DNA from 2 places in the Dickeya sp. CFBP 2040 genome. Region 2 is predicted to be linked to the other one. Evidence: predicted binding sites of a transcription regulator. Region 2 holds the regulator's gene; the other holds the start of a gene.
The links. The regulator PurR, encoded in region 2, represses purine synthesis genes. The targets are predictions, from matches to a motif close to CANGCAAACGTTTGCNTG.

Region 1 (6,095 bases), on a different contig from region 2:
ACTGGCCGCAGTGCAGGTGTGGCGAACTACCGCAACAAAAACTTCTTCGGTCTGGTTGATGGCCTGAACTTTGGCCTAAGCTACCAGTCAGCACGTTCTGATTCCACAACGCGCAAAAGTAACACTGGCGCTGGCTACGCCCTGTCCACCTCTTATACCTCTCCGTATGGCGTAGGTATTATCGGTTCATACGGCCATGCTAAACGTACTGCGAATACATTCTCTAATGCTACATCACCTGCTACATCAAATGACCAGGCACAAGATGGCCGTGGTACTGATGCTGAAATGTGGGCGACCGGCCTGAAATACGATGCTAACAACATCTATGTAGCCGCTACCTACGGTGAATACCGTAATATGACCTACGGTAACACTTATAAATTTAATATTAGCGGAGTCTCTCAGCACACCACTGCTGCCTTTGACAAAACCAAAGTGTTTGAAGCGGTTGCACAGTATAACTTCGACTTTGGCCTGAAACCGTCTATCGGCTACGTATCAGCTAAAGCGGAAGATAACACTGCGGCCCAAAAAACCAGCGATTATCTGGTCAAATACGCCAGCCTGGGCCTGACCTACTCTTTCAACAAAAACTTCTCGACTTACACCGAGTATGACATCAACCTGCTGAAAGACGACAACCTCTACAAACAAGCAACTAACGACCGTGTTGCTGTCGGTGTGGTTTACCAGTTCTAATCCAGCCTTGCTTCTCTGAAGTAAGCGCATATCAAGCCGAGGCTATGCCTCGGCTTTTTCTCTTCACAGTAGCTCTTCACAATTGTTATTTTTCCGCCGCAGCACATGTGATTCGCACCCGCACCGTTTCTTCCCGGCTATGACGCGGCCACACCCTCTTCTGTTATTACGTCCACGATGTGGAACAAACCCGTCACGAGGTAAAACAGCAGGTGTATTAATAAGAATAAATTCGACACTGACATCGATATTTAAAATTACATATAAAATTAATAAAAACCCAACAAAGCAATACAGCAATAACCCATTGTTTTTCATTCATAAAAAAATAAATAAAAATGAAACATAATATTTTTATTCGAATAAAAACATAATATTTCACCAACAACATTCTGGTATCACTTTCATTCTGGTTACCTCCCCCTCCTGATGTAAGACTGCGGGCGCACATAACAACACATCGACAATGCTCCTGCTGTATCTCTATTGCTGTCAGGCAGAAATGCCTCAGTGGTGATTAACATTTAGTGAGGGTAATGATGATAATGAAGCATCTGATAACTATGCTAACCGCATCAGTATTATTGTCTTCAACCGGGTTGGTCAACGCGGCTGAAGTTTATAATAACCAGGGTAATAAATTTGATTTGTATGGCAAAGTGCGAGCGGGTTATTACTTTGGTGATAACACCAATAGTTTCAAAAGCAATGGTGATTCAACCTATGCACGACTGGGTGTAAAAGGTGAAACGCAGATCACCCCATATATTACCGGTTACGGCAATTACGAATATCATTTTGATGCCAGCAAGGCGGAAGACACCAATGGCGCTAACGGGAAAACCCGCTACGCCTATGCCGGTTTGAAGTTCGATAAATTTGGCAGTATTGATTACGGCAGAAATAAAGGCATCGCCTATGACGGTTTATCCTACACCGACGTATTGCCTGAATTTGGCGGCGATCAAGGCTATACCGACAATATTACTGGCCGCACCGCCGGGGTGGCGACATACCGTAACAAGAACTTCTTTGGTCTGGTCGATGGATGGGACATTGGGCTGCAATATCAGTCCAGCCACAATGACTCCACTGATCCGGCGCGTCAGGTCGGTAATGGCTGGGGAGTCTCTTCTGCGTATACCACACCTGTCGGTATCGGCGTTATCGCCTCTTATGAAGCCGTCAGCCGAACAGCGGCACAGCGAGCGACAAATGAAGGCGACAAGGCTGACGCCTGGGCTGCCGGCGTGAAATACGATGCCAATCGCACCTATTTAGCGATGATGTACGGCATACTCCATAACCTGACACCAATTGGCACCTCAACCGCCGCCTTTGCTGATAAAACCAAAATATTTGAGGCGGTGGCGCAATATCACTTTGATTTTGGACTCACGCCGTCTCTAGCCTATGTATCCGCCAGAGCATACGATGAGACGGATATTGGGCAAGGCACCAGTGGTTATGTCACCCGGTATGCCAGTTTGGGGGTAAATTATACCTTCAATAAGAATATGGTTATGAATGTGGCTTATTTGCGCAATCTGATAAGCAGCACTGATAATCCATTTGCCAGAAAGACCGGTGATACGGTGTTCACCGGTCTGGTATATCAGTTCTGACAGGTGTACACCTTCCCGATACCTGCGGCAAAGTCGGCATATGCGCCGACTTTGCCGGTTTTCAGGCAAAAATCTCGACGGCTTCACCGCTATCACTATTTCCGTTTCTTTTGATGCAAACGGTTGGCAAAGCCAGACGCTGGCGTTAACCTGCTATTTCTATTTAATCTCTGTTATGGATTACTTCGCAATGTTTGAAAAAATCGCTGCCGCACCTGCTGACCCAATTCTGGGGCTGGCCGATCTGTTCCGCGCTGATGAACGCTCCCACAAAATCAATTTGGGGATCGGCGTTTATAAAGATGAAACCGGTAAAACGCCGGTACTCACCAGCGTAAAAAAAGCAGAACAGCTGCTGCTGGAAACCGAAACCACTAAAAACTACCTGAGTATTGATGGCATACCGGAATTCGCTCGTTGCACTCAGGAGCTGTTATTCGGTAAGCAGAGCGAGATCATTGCGAACAACCGTGCGCGCACCGCACAGACACCGGGCGGCACCGGTGGCCTGCGCGTAGCAGCAGACTTTATCGCCACCCAGACCAGCGCCAAACGTATCTGGGTAAGCAATCCGAGCTGGCCGAACCATAAGAATGTTTTCGCTGCCGTTGGTCTCGACGTCTGTGATTACACCTATTACGATGCAGCTCGCCACGAACTGGATTTTGACGGTATGCTGGCCAGCCTGAGTGCGGCACAAGCCGGTGATGTGGTGCTGTTCCACGGCTGTTGCCATAATCCTACCGGTATTGACCCGACCAAAGCGCAATGGGAACACCTGGCCGCACTGGCGCTGGAAAAAGGCTGGCTGCCGCTGTTTGACTTCGCCTATCAGGGCTTTGCCCGTGGTCTGGATGAAGACGCCGAAGGGCTGCGTATTTTTGCCGCCAAACACACCGAGCTGATTGTTGCCAGTTCTTACTCCAAGAATTTTGGTCTGTACAACGAGCGAGTAGGTGCCTGCACTATCGTGGCGGCAGAAGCCACGATTGCCGATACGGCATTTAGCCAGGTCAAGGCGGGAATTCGTGCCAACTACTCCAACCCACCGTCACACGGTGCGGCTGTCGTGGCTACCGTGCTGTCTAATGAGTCGTTGCGTAACATCTGGGAACAGGAATTAACGGCCATGCGTGAACGCATTCAGCGTATGCGTCACCTGTTTGTCAGCACCTTGCAGGAAAAAGGCACTACTCAGGACTTCTCCTTCATTATCAATCAGAACGGCATGTTCTCTTTCAGCGGGTTGAGCAAAGATCAGGTACTGCGCCTGCGCAACGAATTCGGTATCTACGCCGTCAACTCTGGCCGAATCAACGTAGCAGGTATGACGCCGGAAAACATGGCGCCGCTGTGCGAAGCCATTGTTGCCGTGCTGTGATGATGCATCCTGCCTGACTCCCTTTCAAACGGGCGACGGCACACAAAAAGCCAGCAGATCTGCTGGCTTTTGTTTTTTACGCAGATAAAACAGGAGTCAGCCAGCATCGCGCACAAACGGATTGCTAAGGCGCTCTTCTCCGAAAGTGGACATCGGCCCATGACCTGGAATAAAGACGATATCATCCCCCAAAGGGAATAACTTATTACGAATAGAGTCCACCAGCGCCTGATGGTCGCCCTGTGGGAAATCGCTGCGCCCTATGCCGCCATGGAAAATAACATCACCCACCTGAGCGAAGCGTGCCTGCTTATCAATGAATACCACATGCCCCGGCGTGTGACCCGGACAATGCACAACAGATAACACCGACTCGCCAATGCTGACGGTATCGCCCTCTTCCAGCCAGCGGGTCGGCGTCAACGGTGGACAATCATTCAGCCCAAACATGCGGCTCTGAGCGGGTAATCCATCAAGCCAGAAAGCATCGGCACGCTGCGGGCCAACAATAGGCGCCTGATAGTGTTCAGCCAGCGCGACAGCAGCACCGACATGGTCCAGATGACCATGCGTCAGCAGAATCTGGGTGACGACGACACCCGCCTGCGCCACTGCCTGTTTGATTTTTTCTGCTTCACCACCGGGATCAACAATAGCGGCCTGCAACGTTTTCTCACACCACAGTAGTGTGCAATTTTGGCTAAAAGCCGTAACAGGAATAATTTGGTACTTCATACCGCTCCGTTCTTACTTCAAATCCTTGTGCGAGGAGAAAGCCTACCCCGCCCATTCCGTCATTCACATTACCAGGTGCGAACAGCCCCGGTATCAATGTGCACAAAGTTGCTCTGTGGGTAATAACCAACACCGCCCGCACGCATTTTCACAGCAGCTTTCCGGATATTCGCCAATTGAACGCCTTCAATATGGAAATCCATCGCTTTGCCCTGGGTGTGATAGCTCTGTTTCGCCACGCCCTTACTGTGCGACCGCAGATCTTCATTGGTGCTGTAAGAACGATAACCTGAGATCAGCTGTACCGGCTTGGTAGAACCTAACATCACCTGCAGTCGGTATAGCTGATCAAACAGCGCGGGATCAATAATTTTGATTTTATTGGCCCGATAGTCGCGGAAAAAGTGATTCAATCGGGATAACTCTGCTTTGTTATAACGACGACCATCAAAGAATTCGACTTTGATGTGCTCGCCGGTATTAATATTATTCAGTGTGAGAATACGTGGACGAGCAGTGGATAACGAAGCCAACGATTGACCTGGCAACAGCGCTATTCCTAAGGCTGCACCGCCAAGCGCCAGCCATTTGCGTCGATGATTATCAATGTGTTCCATAAAGATCGAGTACCCTGGGCTAAAAAAGCGAAGAGAATAACAGGCGAAGCGGCACCTAATGCACCGCATTGCACCTTAACTGCCTGCAGCAGACCCGTCAACCCGCTTTCTTCGGACTCTGGCGCAGGCTCCCACGGTTTTTTGCTTCACAACACCCAGTGATCTCATCCGGGAATTGCCCGGATTACGCATAGTTACTGTAATAATAATCCCACTTTGGACAAAGCCAGTGCGCCGGTTTTTACCGTATCATCATAATTGTAAATATCTGTGCGGAATTGCGGCTTACCATCATCAGCGACCCAGGCGGTGAGATAATAGAAATTGACCGGCACCCTTTGGCGTACCGCCACGTAGGTGGTGTTGCCCTGCTCTATCGTTGATGAGATGCGTGCATTATTCCACCCAGCATCCTGTAACAACAACGCTGCCAGCTCAGAAGCCTTATTAACGCGCACGCATCCCGAACTCAGCGCCCGGATATCCTTCTGAAACAGATTATGGTTAGGCGTATCATGCAAATAGATGGAATCCGTATTGGGTATATTGAACTTGTAACGCCCCAGCGAATTGCTGTCTCCCGGTGCCTGACGCAGGCGGTACGGGAAGTTGTTGGCAGATACCATCGGCCAGTCGATCGTTGCCGGGTCAATCGGCTGGGCGCTTTCGGTCCAATCTGACAATACCGTGTACCCGTGGCGCTGCAGATACCCAGGGTCCTGAATCACCTTAGGAATAATATCCTGACGGGTAAGCGTAGTCGGCACATTCCACGGTGGGTTCATCACTACATTGCTCAGTGAGCTTATCATCAGTGGCGTCTTGCGTTTAGGCTGGCCGACAATCACCCTCGACGACAGGATCTCTGCTCCATTTTGATAGTAGCTGAGCGAATAGTTAGGAATATTAACCATGATGCCGCTGCTGACTTTATCCGGCACCAGCCGCAAACGCTGAATATTTAACGCCAGCAAAGTAGCACGCATTTGCGATGACACATTGAGCCAGTCGCGGGTGCGCTTGCCGATGACGCCA
Region 2 (13,273 bases):
CGCACTGGCTGCGCAACACCTGATAAAACAGATAACCGGGTGCGCCCCAAAGCAATGCGTGCAGGTATTTTACGGCTTTGTCGGCCAGTTCCGGCGCGCCATCGTGCATCAGGTTAATCGCGTATTTTCCCTGATAGAGCGTCACCATGGTCAGAACAGAAATGGCCGTCGCCAGTAAGAATGCTTGCTGGGTTTGATGAGCAATACGGTCCCGGCGCCCTGAGCCGTTGAGGTTCGCCACCACTGGCGTAAGCGCCATCAGTAAACCGTGGCCGAACAGGATAACAGGCAACCAGATGGAGGTACCCACCGCTACCGCCGCCATATCGGTGGCGCTGTAGGAACCAGCCATAATGGTATCCACCACACCCATTGAGGTTTGCGATACTTGCGCGATGATGACCGGAATAGCCAGCGCCAGCAAATGACGGGCTTCTGATAAGTACTTCTGCACGAAAACACCTTCCTAAAGCAGGATGGAGAGAGATCTCTAATGAGGAGAGAAAGACAATCATCCTTTATTTGTACGAAAAAAGATGAACTATTGTAACGATTTGCCAACAGTAAACCAATGATTGACTCGCCGGGCATGATCCCGTTGGTTTTCCTGATGATATGGTGCAAACTGCCTGACATGAGTGAACGTAGCCACTTCCAAACATGGCTCAGTCGTGTCATACCACTGTCGTCGCGCGTTCACGCCTATTACTGATCAGGAGGCAAGGTCAACACCATGTTTACCGGTATTGTTCAGGGCACGGCGACTGTCGTGTCTGTCGATGAAAAACCCAATTTTCGCACTCATGTGGTACAACTGCCCCCCGAACTGCTGCCGGGGTTGGAAACGGGCGCTTCCGTAGCGCACAATGGCTGTTGTCTGACTGTTACCGGAATCGATGGTGATCGGGTCAGTTTTGACCTGATCAAAGAGACGTTGCGGCTGACCAATCTGGGTGACGTAAACGTGGGTGATCGGGTTAATGTAGAGCGTGCGGCCAAATATGGTGATGAGATCGGTGGGCATGTGATGTCCGGCCATATTATGTGTACGGCGGAGATCGTGAAAATTCTGACGTCGGAACATAATCATCAGATCTGGTTCCGGTTGTCTGATGAATCACAGATGAAATATGTGCTGCACAAAGGATTCATCGGTATTGACGGCATCAGCCTGACGGTGGGCGAAGTGACTCGCAGCCGTTTTTGCGTGCACCTGATTCCGGAAACACTCCTGCGCACGACGCTAGGCCAGAAACGATTGGGTGATCGTATTAACATCGAAATCGACCCGCAAACCCAGGCCATTATCGATACGGTTGAACGTGTTCTGGCTCGTCAGGCACAGCAGCAAGCACAGGCGGCGGCACAGGTAGAGCAGGGCGAATAAGCTGCTTCCTCGCAACTTTGCTTTGAGCATAAGCAAAACCGGCAATTGTCTGCCGGTTTTGTTATTGAAGCGGCGATATTCGCCAGAAGCTAATTGTTATCTGGGTACTCGCAAACCACCTTCCACGCCATCCGCGCTAAATAGTACCTGCCAGAGATGAATATCGCGTGCTCGGAACGAGCCAGCACAGACGTTAAGATAGTAACTGAACATTCGCTGGAAACGTTCGGAATAACGCTCCGACAAGGTTGGCCAGTGTTGCTGGAATCGTTCATGCCAGGCCATCAGCGTGCGGTCATAATCTGCGCCGAAATTGTGCCAGTCTTCCATTACCAGATAGGGTTCGCTGGCTTGTGCGATATGCTGCACTGAAGGCAGGCAGTAGTTGGGGAAAATGTATTTGTTCATCCAGGAGTCAACTTTCAGATTGGTTTCATTGGTGCCGATAGTGTGCAGCAGGAACAACCCATTAGGTTTGAGGTTTTTTCTCACAACCTGAAAGTAGGTGGGATAATTTTTCGGTCCGACATGTTCGAACATGCCGACAGAAACGATACGATCAAACTGCCGGTCTAGGTCACGGTAGTCTTGCAGCATGATGGTAACTTCCAAATCCTGACAGCGTTGCTGTGCCAGCACCTGCTGTTCGCGGGATATGGTAACGCCCGTGACACTGACGCCGTAATGACGTGCGGCGAATTCCGCCAGTCCACCCCAGCCGCAACCAATATCCAGCAGCGTCATGCCACGACGTAACTGCAACTTTTCACAAATGAGGCGCAGCTTGTCTTGTTGTGCCTGTTCAAGCGTTTCGGCTTTCGTCCAGTAACCACAAGAATACTGTAAGTAAGGATCGAGCATCAGGGTGAAAAGATCGTTACCAAGGTCGTAATGCTCTTTACCCACGATCCAGGAACGGCGGCGAGATTGCAGATTGGTCAACCGTGCTATCAGGATCCGTAATGTATCTTGCCAGCGATGCGGTAGTTGGTTTTCCAGTCGGGTACGTATCACACGGTGGAAAAACATGTCCAGTCGTTCACACTCCCACCAGCCATCCATATAACTTTCGCCTAATCCGAGCGAGCCATCACGCAATACGCGCTTATACATCTCAGGGTTGCGGACCTGAATATCAAATGGACGAGAACCGTTAATCGCGATGTCGGCGGTGGATAGCATTTCATTAACGATTTGGAACCAAGGTAGATTGGGTGTCCCCAGTTCCTCAACATAGGATGAACTCATAACTTCTCCCTACCTTGCCAAATAAATGCTTTTGCAAGGAGTAATTTAGACAACATAACCATGACGGGCTTTGATAGACCCGAACCATCGTCTATCCCTGAGCGTCTCAGAGGAAAGTAAGAGAAAAGCTGGTACAAAGATATCTACCAAGGCTGAAACCAAATAAGAGATGCGACGGTCAGCAGGTGGAATAGAAAAAATGAGGCGATGCGTTTAATACATCGCATGATCATAATTGTTGTCATCAACTATACAGTCAATTGTATGACGGCTTTAATCCGTCGGCAAGATTCGTCGGATTAAAGCAGCACGTTGAGTCATGCCTTTTCGGCAGTTGCGGCACTCGTCGCGGCCATGCGTAGCGCGGTACGCCGCATGATTTCGAGTCGTCAGGCAGCGAGATAGAGAATTGTCTGGATTTTAACGGCGGTAATCGCGGTACGGGCCATCAGCGACTGAACGACGTTCAATTAAGGTCGGATGTACTTCGATGGTTTGGGCTTCCTCGCGTTTACTGGTAATACGGTCAAGCAGCATGGAGAACGCCGCTTGCCCCAGTCGTTCCTTGGGTTGATGAATGGTGGTCAGTGCGGGAGTAAAATATCGGGAGTGACGTACATTGTCGTAACCGATCACCGAAATATCCTGTGGCACACGCAGACCCAGCTCGTCAGCAGCGCAAATGGCACCCATCGCCATGATATCGCCGCCGCAGAATACTGCCGTTGGCCGTTGTTTCTGGGCCAGAATCTGGTGCATCGCTTTGTAGCCGGACTCTGGCTCAAAGTCGCCCTGAACCACCCAGTCTTCCCGTAAGGGAATATCAGCCTCTTTCAACGCTTTCAGGAACCCCAGGTAACGCCCGCTGCCCGTATTGCGCCCCTGAGAGCCGGGAATAGCGCCGATGTCACGGTGACCACGCTCAATCAGATAGCGCCCGGCCATGTAGCCGCCCGCAAATGCATTATCAATAATAGTATCGGTAAAATCGTTATGGGCTTCGCCCCAGTCCATCACCACCATCGGGATGTGACGATAGTCCGCCAGCATGGACAACAATTCAGGCGGATACTCAGCACACATCACCAACAGCCCATCGACCCGCTTTTGTGCCAGCATGGATAGGTAAGCACGCTGCTTATCCTGATTGTTGTGGGAGTTGCACAGGATTAGCGTGTAACCTCTGGCGTAGCAGCTGTTTTCCACCGCCTCGATAATTTCGGCGAAATAGGGCGCTTCGCTGGAGGTTGCCAGCAGGCCGATAGATTTGGTGTGGTTGACTTTCAGGCTACGGGCCACTGCACTGGGTGAATAATGCAATTCATCAATCGCTGCGCGCACCGCAGCCTTGGTCTCTTCGGCGACGAAACGTGTTTTATTGATCACGTGTGATACGGTTGTGGTTGAAACGCCCGCGCGTTTTGCCACATCTTTGATCGTTGCCATCTAAAGTGACTCCTGAACTCATCTGTTACAGCAGTAAATATGTTGTTAATCGTTTGCCTGCGTGAAATTTTCTCCTGCCAGACAAGCAAGGCAACATTCAGGAGGAGACATGCCGAGGTTGTAGCTGAAGGGAGGACTGACGCATCGACCAACGCAGTGTATATCGTAAACTGCGGATTTTGGCCGATTTAGAGCAAAAGTGGAAGAGGCAATTCGTGTTATCTCTGTGACGCAGAATTCGGTTTTTTGACCTCGGTTGAGTCATAATACACCTATATTTTGTGTGATTCCCCGCCTGCCGGGGCTTACTCAGACATGACGTGATATCAGTCAATAACAGGAGAATATATGGATACTAATCTGAAAATGTCACTGTTCACCACGGTGGCTACGCTGGCGATGATCATTGTCTTTAGTCTGAGTGCGATACTGAACTGATTGCAACTGGTGTTCTCATCATCGGCGGTGAAATCTATCGGTATCAAAAACCGGTATCTTTATCAGCATCAAATACACCAAAAGGGGCATAACGCCCCTTTTGTGTTATCTCAAGTTGTGTTATCTCAACGTGTCTTATTCAACGGAAATATTCATTCAACAGTATTCCAGCCGGTTGTTGCTTAACGGATGGTTTTGGGTGTGACCACGCGGCGAGCGCCAACATAATGATCTTGCCAGTAATCTTCGCTCAGTTTGCTGATTTTAATGTCTGCACCGGAGCGCGGTGACTGAATGAAGCGACCATTACCGAGATAGACACCCACATGGTCGGCAGCACCGCGGTTGGTGATGTGGAAGAACACCAGGTCACCGCTTTCCAACTCGCTTTTCTTGATCGGCGCGGCATCACGCAGGTGGAACATCTCATTGGCTGTACGCGGGATTTGAATTTTCACTACATCTTTATAGGCGTAGTAGACCAATCCGCTGCAGTCGAAGCCAGAACGTGGCGTAGCGCCACCCCAATGATAACGTTTGCCGATTTGACTCATCAGCTTGTTCATGGCGGTCAGTTTAGCGTGTTGATACCGTTTTTGGTGAGTGGCGTTAAGGGACGGCGCAGTTTTGTCCTGCCTACCTTTTTTGCTTGTGGTTTTGGCAATCACAGCTTCATGTGCTTTGTGGCTGCTATGGGTCTGAGCAGAGGCGCTTTTTTTCGTGGTTTTGCCTGCTGGCGCTTTGGCCTGAAGATTTTTTTCTTGCTGTTTCTTGTTGGTCGAATGGGACGAGCTGGCGGCCATCAACGGCTTTTTGTCATTGTGCGGTTTGCTGTTTTTATCGTGAACCGATGCTGTTTTGACCGGTGCAGCCTTAGTCGTTTTTTCCGGTTTTTTGTTATGTGTCGGCGCTGCGCCTTTTTTGTTGGTGTTTTTGGCTGCTTTGCTTTTCTTAGATTCATCAATAGCGTTATTCGCCGCTTCCACACCGTTTTTGCGCGGTAATACCGCAGACCCATGTGGATTAGCGTTCGCCAGATTAAAAAACAGGTTACTGAAAAATAATAAAAAAAGCGTAATAAATAAACGCATAATAATTTTGACCGAAAGTTGTCCTCAATCGTTCACTGTTTACAGTATTCCCGAAAATGACCTGATAAAAAAGCAGGTGATAATGCAATGTTACTACAAAATAGTGAGAAAACGTTAATAACGGTATTTGCTGCTTAATTATTAAACAAATTAGCGTTGTCCTGTGCGGATGGATGGGGCGATGAATAAGACCTTACAAAAGATAGCGTTTTTTTGTGGTCGTCGCTATCGTTAGAATACAAAATATAAAGAAGCGGTATGCGATAGTCTGCCGCGAGTCACATGACCAGCCGTTGACAGGCTGATCATCACGCGCTTGAGGAAGCAATAGAATGACGACAACGACACTTGAAAAAATTCAGCGTCAGATCGCTGAAAACCCGATTCTGCTGTACATGAAAGGTTCTCCAAAACTGCCAAGCTGCGGCTTTTCTGCTCAGGCGGTACAGGCGTTGTCAGCGTGTGGCGAACGTTTTGCTTATGTAGATATCCTGCAGAATCCGGATATCCGCGCCGAACTGCCAAAATACGCCAACTGGCCGACATTTCCGCAGTTGTGGGTGGATGGTGAATTAGTTGGCGGTTGCGACATCGTGATTGAGATGTATCAGCGCGGTGAACTGCAACAACTGATTAAAGAAACTGCCGATAAATACCGTTCCAGGCAGGAAAACCAGCAGTAATCCTCTTTATTAATTATCAGGCAGCGTTGTGCTGCCTGATGGCTTTACTTTTCGCTATCGATGGACTCGTTATCGATGCTTACCGGTATGTCGTTCGCGGCTGAAGCCAACGGCCAGCCACCCATACGCTTCCAGCGATTAACCAGTTCACAAAACAGCTGCGCTGTTCGTTCGGTGTCATAGAGCGCTGAATGAGCCTGGCTGGCGTCGAAAGGAATATCCGCCGCGATGCAGGCTTTGGCCAGAACGGTCTGTCCTAGCACCAGCCCGCTGAGCGCGGCGGTGTCAAACGTGGCAAACGGGTGGAATGGGTTACGTTTCAGACCGCAGCGTTCTGCTGCCGCCATTAGAAAGCTGTGATCGAAGGTGGCATTATGCGCCACGATGATGGCACGACTGCAGTCCTGATCCTTGATTCCCTTACGTACCGCCTTGAAGATGCTGTGTAGTGCTTCATATTCGCTCACGGCTCCTCGCAGCGGATTGGCAGGGTCAATGCCGTTGAACGCCAATGCTTCCGGTCGCAGAATAGCGCCTTCAAACGGTTCGATATGAAAATGCAACGTGTCGTCCGGCTGTAACCAACCGCTTTCATCCATTTTCAGCGTTACGGCTGCAATTTCCAGCAGCGCATCAGTTTTCGCGTTAAACCCGGCGGTCTCCACATCAATAACAACAGGGTAAAAGCCACGAAAACGCGCGTTAAGAGCGTTCAGGTTATTTTTCTCAGCCATTCGTTTCTTGTTTCTTCAATAATATGCAGTGCGCATTATGGCAAATTCGGGTGGGGGATGCAGTAAATGTGCATGACGGCGAATCATTGCTCCCCCGGAAAGGCAGACACGCGTTGGTGCCTGAATAGCAAAGACGGGAGATCAGTTACCCAGACCTTGACCGGCTTGTGAACGTTCAATCAGTTCTATCTTGTAACCATCTGGGTCTTCCACAAAGGCAATAACAGTCGTGCCGCCTTTGACGGGACCCGCTTCACGGGTTACTTTACCACCTGCCTGACGGATACGCTCGCAGGCACCTGCCACGTCATCCACACCTAATGCGATATGACCGAAGGCCGTGCCCATTTCATAGCTATCCACGCCCCAGTTGTAGGTCAGTTCGATCACTGCGCCGTCGCTTTCCTCGGTATAGCCGACAAATGCCAGAGAGTATTTGTATTCCGGATTGTCGCTGGTGCGCAACAAACGCATTCCTAATACCGTGGTGTAAAAATTGATGGCGCGTTGCAGATTGCCAACGCGTAGCATGGTATGAAGTAAACGCATAATGACCCCTATTTGATCAGTAAGTTAACCGCCTGGGCGACACTGGTGGTTTTCCGTTAGCGCCTGAAACAATAGGGCCAGAGTATAGCGTCGTTGTCGGGGCGAGTTCAAACCTGTAGCTGAGTGCTGTTTTTATCACGTTCGCTAAAGAAACAGACATGACAGACGTGATAGTCGGCACTATGGTAGTGAATTATGCGTTAATGCTACGTAAGGCTTGCCAGTGACGGCAATCAAAGCTTCAATAAGGGGCAGATGAGGAGGTCCTGTGGCTGAGCAGCTTGAGCTTTTTCCCGTTCCCAACCCGTGTCGAGGTATCTGTCAGGCGGATGACCGTGGGTTCTGCCGCGGTTGTTTCCGAAACCGCAGCGAGCGTTTTAGTTGGGGAACAATGAGTGATGCGCAAAAACAGGATGTGCTGCGGCTGTGTCGGCAAAGAATGAAACGCTCGCAGCGGAGTGAAAAGAATTCAATTCCCTCTGAGCCGGAACAGCCAACCTTGTTTTAGCCGATATGACGATATTTAATGATATAAATTAAGTTCAAGATCATTTTTAATTAATTATTATTTGCTAGAATAGATTGATAACAATAAGACGTTCTTTATTGAGCTTTTGCTTTAAATCAGAGTTGATTGCAATCCAGGGAAGTTGATTAGCTTACTAACTATAAGGAGAAGTGATGGAATTGCCGTTAGGTTCTGATTTAGCCCGGTTGGTTCGTGTATGGCGAGCTTTGATTGATCATCGATTGAAGCCCCTGGAGTTGACACAGACGCATTGGGTCACATTGCATAATATTCATCAACTGCCACCTGGGCAGTCCCAAATTCAGCTTGCCAAAGCGATAGGAATAGAACAGCCTTCATTAGTGCGTACATTGGATCAATTGGAAGATAAAGGATTAATTACCCGGCACATTTGTGCCCAAGACCGGCGTGCCAAGCGTATTTTGTTAACTGATTCGGCAGATCCTATCATTCAGGCTGTTAATGATGTTATTGATCAGACTCGCAGCGAAATATTAGATGGTATTACTCCGGAAGAAGTGGATGAATTAGCCACAATTATCTCCCGATTGGAAAAAAATATTTTGGCATTACATGAGAGCCAGTCTTAATTAATAGAAAAAGTAAATGTCTTGGCGGACGAATTCGAATTCCAGGAAACACATACTCAAAATAATTCGAGTTGCAGAACAAAACGCTGATGTTTTGAACAATACACGTGTTTACCTTTCATTATAAGGTTGATGGCGTGCATTTGTAATGCAGCAACCGGGCGGCATACCAGACGCTTACATCAGTGAGTGGTTGGGGAAGCGGTAACGCTGCCGGGGGCAACGATGAATGCGGCTGTTGTAGCATCAAGCAACGAGGCTCATGGACGGGCTGAGTAAAGCCAACGTGCCTGCAAACTCGAAATATGGCGGGAATATCGTGTGAATTATGGTATGTCTGAATATACTGGCCGAATTGATGACATGAAACAATCACCACCCATTGGGTGGTGATTGACAATGGAGTCTTAACGTGGAGACACGGTGATCGAGCGGCCATTGCTGGCCATCGCTACACGTTGACCTGCATGAAACTTGGTATCGCCTTGTTTTTGCACCACCATGATAGTGTTGCCATCATCTTTGCGAATTTCCAGCTCTACGCCCTGAACGCGGTTGACCGCGCCTTCAATACTGTTGCCTGCAACACCACCAGCAACTGCGCCTGCGGCGGTTGCCAGATTACGGCCAGTACCGCGACCAATAGTATTACCAACCAATCCCCCTAGTACGGCGCCACCGATAGTACCGATGACATTGCTGTCTTCCCCAGCCTGAATCTGCACCGGACGGGTGGAGACAATGGTGCCATAGGTTACCGTCTGAACTTGCTTAGCTTCGGATGCACTGTAAACGTCTCCTGACAGGGTGCTGGTATTGGCGCAGCCAGCCAGTGTGATACCTGCTAAAGTGATCACAAGAAAACGTTTCATCATAGAAAGACTCCTGTTATAGCTGTGTCTGTGTCGGGGGCGCAGCCTGGGCCGACGAAGTTATGTCGCATTATGGCGTGGTCGAAACCACCATTCTACTGTTTCGGTGGATACTCAGGATAGAATAGCGCGACTAAATTGATAATAAACGCGTTATCAGGTTGTTTGTGAAGTCCTCTTTTTCTGAAAAAATGTCCCGAATGGTCATTTATTGCCCGAATAGTCTGTATGACAAAAAAGACAAAAGCTAACCAGAATAGGCCATCGACGAATCATAACTGTTGGACCCGTGAGGTTATGGCGTGACCAGCGATCATTTTTCATAACAAAGGTAATTCCATGAGGTCTGGAAGATATATTGGTGTGATGTCCGGCACGAGTCTGGATGGTATCGATGTGGTGCTGGCTGCTATTGATGAGCACACCGTTGCTCAGCAAGCCAGTTACTGTCACCCGATTCCGCCAGTGATTCGACAGACGATATTGAGCATGAATCAGGGACAGGCAGTGACGCTTTCTGAACTGGGGCGATTGGATACCCGGCTCGGTGCACTGTTTGCCGACGCGGTACAGGCGTTGTTACGTCAGACCGGGTTGAGTGCAAACGAGATTACGGCGATTGGTTGTCATGGGCAGACGGTCTGGCATGAGCCGGACGGTGATGCCCCTTGTACGATGCAAATTGGCGATTGCAACCGTATCGCCGCTGTTACCGGCATCACGACCGTTGGCGATTTTCGTCGGCGCGATATGGCGTTGGGCGGACAGGGCGCGCCGCTGGTGCCGGTGTTTCATCACGCACTGCTGCAACATCCGGTGGAACGGCGAATCGTACTGAATATCGGTGGAATCGCCAATATTTCAGTACTGGTGCCAGGACGTCCGGTAAAAGGCTATGACACCGGGCCGGGCAATATGCTGCTGGATGCCTGGGTGTGGCGCAACCGGGCGCAACCCTATGATAAAGATGCTGCCTGGGCGCTAACCGGGCAGGTGGATAACACGTTGCTAAGCCATATGCTGTCTGACCCTTATTTCGGGTTGCCGGCGCCGAAGAGTACCGGGCGTGAGTATTTCAATCTGTCATGGCTGGAAAGGCAGTTGACGGTTTTTCCCTACCTGCGACCGGAGGATGTTCAGGCGACACTGGTCGCGCTGACTGCGGAAACCATTGCCGGGCAAGTGCTGCTGAGCGGTGGTTGTGAGCGAGTGCTGGTATGCGGCGGCGGGGCGCGTAACCCATTGCTGATGAGTCAGTTGTCGGCACGTCTGCCGGGCATTGAGGTCTGCACGACCGATAACTTCGGTATTCGTGGCGACGATATGGAAGCGCTGGCGTTCGCCTGGCTGGCGTTTCGCACCTTGTCAGGATTGCCAGGCAATTTGCCATCCGTGACCGGCGCAAGCCGTGAAACCTTGCTGGGCGCGATTTATCCCGCGATGGTGGTGTAATCGGATTTTGCTGAGAGGTCCGCCAGCGGTCTGTTGATAGACTTCTGCGTTGCTGGATTTACCTGGGTGGGATGCCAGGATCCGCTAATAACAGGAGAAGAATAGTATGAAACCACTGCTCATCGCCGGTGTATTGCTGCTAAGCGGTTGCTCGCACCTGATGCCAGCGGCAAAGCCGCAGACGTTACATTACCAATGTGGCACCCTGCCACTGACCGTCATGCTCAATCCAGATCCACAGGGAGGCAGCGCGACTTTCCTGCTGGATGGCGAATCTCATACCCTCCCTAGGGTACCTGCCGGATACGGCACCCGTTACAGTGATGACCGTTATGCGTTCTGGCGCAACGGCAATCAGGCGTTTATCGCGCGCGGCGATAGAATCATCGTTAATGATTGTGTGCTGAAGTAATCCGGCTCCATGTCGTTGCAGGCGTTGAGATTTTAACGAGGCGGGCGCAGAATGACTTTTCCCTCTTTTCTCGCCCGGTTAGGCAACGGCAGGATCTCATGACCACTGAAAACGATGATGTCCGCAACAAGGTGGCGCTTGCGCCCGAACAGGCTGCGAGCGTCGATATCGCCGATTTGCGGCGCGAATATACCAAGGGCGGGCTGCGCCGCCACGACCTCACCGCTAACCCGCTCGATCTGTTTGAGCACTGGCTCAAGCAAGCCTGCGAAGCACAACTGGCGGACCCTACCGCGATGTGCGTAGCGACGGTTGATGAACAAGGCCAGCCTTATCAACGTATTGTGCTGCTGAAACACTATGACGAAAAAGGCATGGTGTTTTATACCAATATGGGCAGTCGCAAGGCACAGCAACTGGCGCTAAATGCGCGGATTAGCCTGTTGTTCCCCTGGCATATGCTGGAGCGTCAGGTCATCATCCTGGGCAAGGCGGAGAAATTGCCGATGCTGGACGTAATGAAGTATTTCCATAGTCGTCCGCGCGATAGCCAGATCGGTGCCTGGGTTTCAAAACAGTCAAGCCGTATCTCCGCTCGCAGTATGCTGGAAAGCAAGTTCTTTGAAATGAAGCAGAAGTTTCAGCAAGGCGAGATTCCGTTACCGAGTTTCTGGGGCGGATTCCGTGTCACTATCGAGTCGATGGAATTCTGGCAGGGAGGCGAACACCGTCTCCATGATCGTTTCCTGTACCAACGCGAAGGCGACAGCTGGACAATTGACCGGCTGGCACCGTAAATCACTGGAATTTGTTGCGCTAAGCGCTGGCACTCAGGGTGTCGGCGCTTTATTCTATGTCACCCTGAATTTTTCTTTCGCCAAAACGGCGAAAAGTCGTGTACCGGCAAAGGTGCAGTCGTTTATACATGGAGACTTTGATGGCAAGCAATCTGATTCAACAATTGCAAGAGCGGGGCCTGGTGGCTCAGGTAACGGATGAGGGCGCGTTAGCAGAGCGACTGGCGCAGGGGCCAATTGCACTGTATTGCGGCTTTGATCCGACTGCCGACAGCTTGCATTTGGGACATCTGGTGCCACTGCTGTGCCTGAAACGCTTTCAGATGGCCGGTCATAAACCGGTGGCGCTGGTAGGCGGCGCGACGGGGTTGATCGGCGACCCAAGTTTCAAAGCCGCCGAGCGTAAACTGAATACTGAAGACACGGTGCAGGAGTGGGTGGAGAAAATCCGTCGTCAGGTCGCCCCTTTCCTGGATTTTGACTGTGGTACCAACAGTGCTGTGGCCGCCAACAACTACGATTGGTTTGGTTCCATGAACGTGCTGACGTTTTTGCGTGATATCGGCAAGCACTTCTCCGTCAATCAGATGATCAACAAAGAAGCGGTCAAACAGCGCCTGAACCGCGATGACGTGGGCATTTCCTTCACCGAGTTTTCCTACAACCTGTTGCAGGGCTACGACTTTGCTTCGCTGAATGCGCTGCATGGCGTGGAGTTGGAGATTGGTGGTTCTGATCAGTGGGGTAACATTACTTCTGGGATCGACCTGACGCGTCGCCTGCATCAGAAGCAGGTGTTCGGTTTGACGGTTCCGTTGATTACCAAGTCTGACGGTACTAAGTTCGGTAAAACTGAAAGTGGCGCGGTATGGTTGGACCCGAAAAAGACCAGCCCGTACAAGTTCTACCAGTTCTGGATCAACACCGCTGACGCGGATGTGTACCGCTTCCTGAAGTTCTTCACGTTCCTTGACATTGACGTTATCAATGCGCTGGAAGAAGAAGATAAGAATAGTGGCGTGGCGCCGCGTGCTCAGTATGTTCT

Region 1: Dpoa2040_RS09005 (amino acid aminotransferase) is a predicted target of PurR. The motif match lies at 2,440-2,457, and genes of this name have one in related genera.

The regions. Positions count from the first base shown of each region.
Region 1 is NZ_JAAVXH010000073.1:691-6,785, forward strand. It holds gene Dpoa2040_RS08995 (porin) at 1-702, shown strand, start outside; gene Dpoa2040_RS09000 (porin) at 1,248-2,327, shown strand; gene Dpoa2040_RS09005 (amino acid aminotransferase) at 2,518-3,708, shown strand; gene Dpoa2040_RS09010 (MBL fold metallo-hydrolase) at 3,805-4,443, opposite strand; gene Dpoa2040_RS09015 (YcbK family protein) at 4,512-5,060, opposite strand; gene ldtD (L,D-transpeptidase) at 5,255-6,095, opposite strand, start outside.
Region 2 is NZ_JAAVXH010000033.1:69,248-82,520, reverse strand. It holds gene Dpoa2040_RS05105 (MATE family efflux transporter) at 1-454, opposite strand, end outside; gene Dpoa2040_RS05100 (riboflavin synthase subunit alpha) at 734-1,387, shown strand; gene cfa (cyclopropane fatty acyl phospholipid synthase) at 1,484-2,635, opposite strand; gene purR (HTH-type transcriptional repressor PurR) at 3,056-4,081, opposite strand; gene Dpoa2040_RS05085 (YnhF family membrane protein) at 4,430-4,519, shown strand; gene Dpoa2040_RS05080 (C40 family peptidase) at 4,702-5,610, opposite strand; gene Dpoa2040_RS05075 (Grx4 family monothiol glutaredoxin) at 5,943-6,293, shown strand; gene rnt (ribonuclease T) at 6,338-7,027, opposite strand; gene gloA (lactoylglutathione lyase) at 7,169-7,576, opposite strand; gene Dpoa2040_RS05060 (DUF1289 domain-containing protein) at 7,845-8,084, shown strand; gene slyA (transcriptional regulator SlyA) at 8,258-8,695, shown strand; gene Dpoa2040_RS05050 (glycine zipper 2TM domain-containing protein) at 9,103-9,570, opposite strand; gene anmK (anhydro-N-acetylmuramic acid kinase) at 9,907-11,019, shown strand; gene Dpoa2040_RS05040 (MliC family protein) at 11,126-11,431, shown strand; gene pdxH (pyridoxamine 5'-phosphate oxidase) at 11,530-12,228, shown strand; gene tyrS (tyrosine--tRNA ligase) at 12,366-13,273, shown strand, end outside.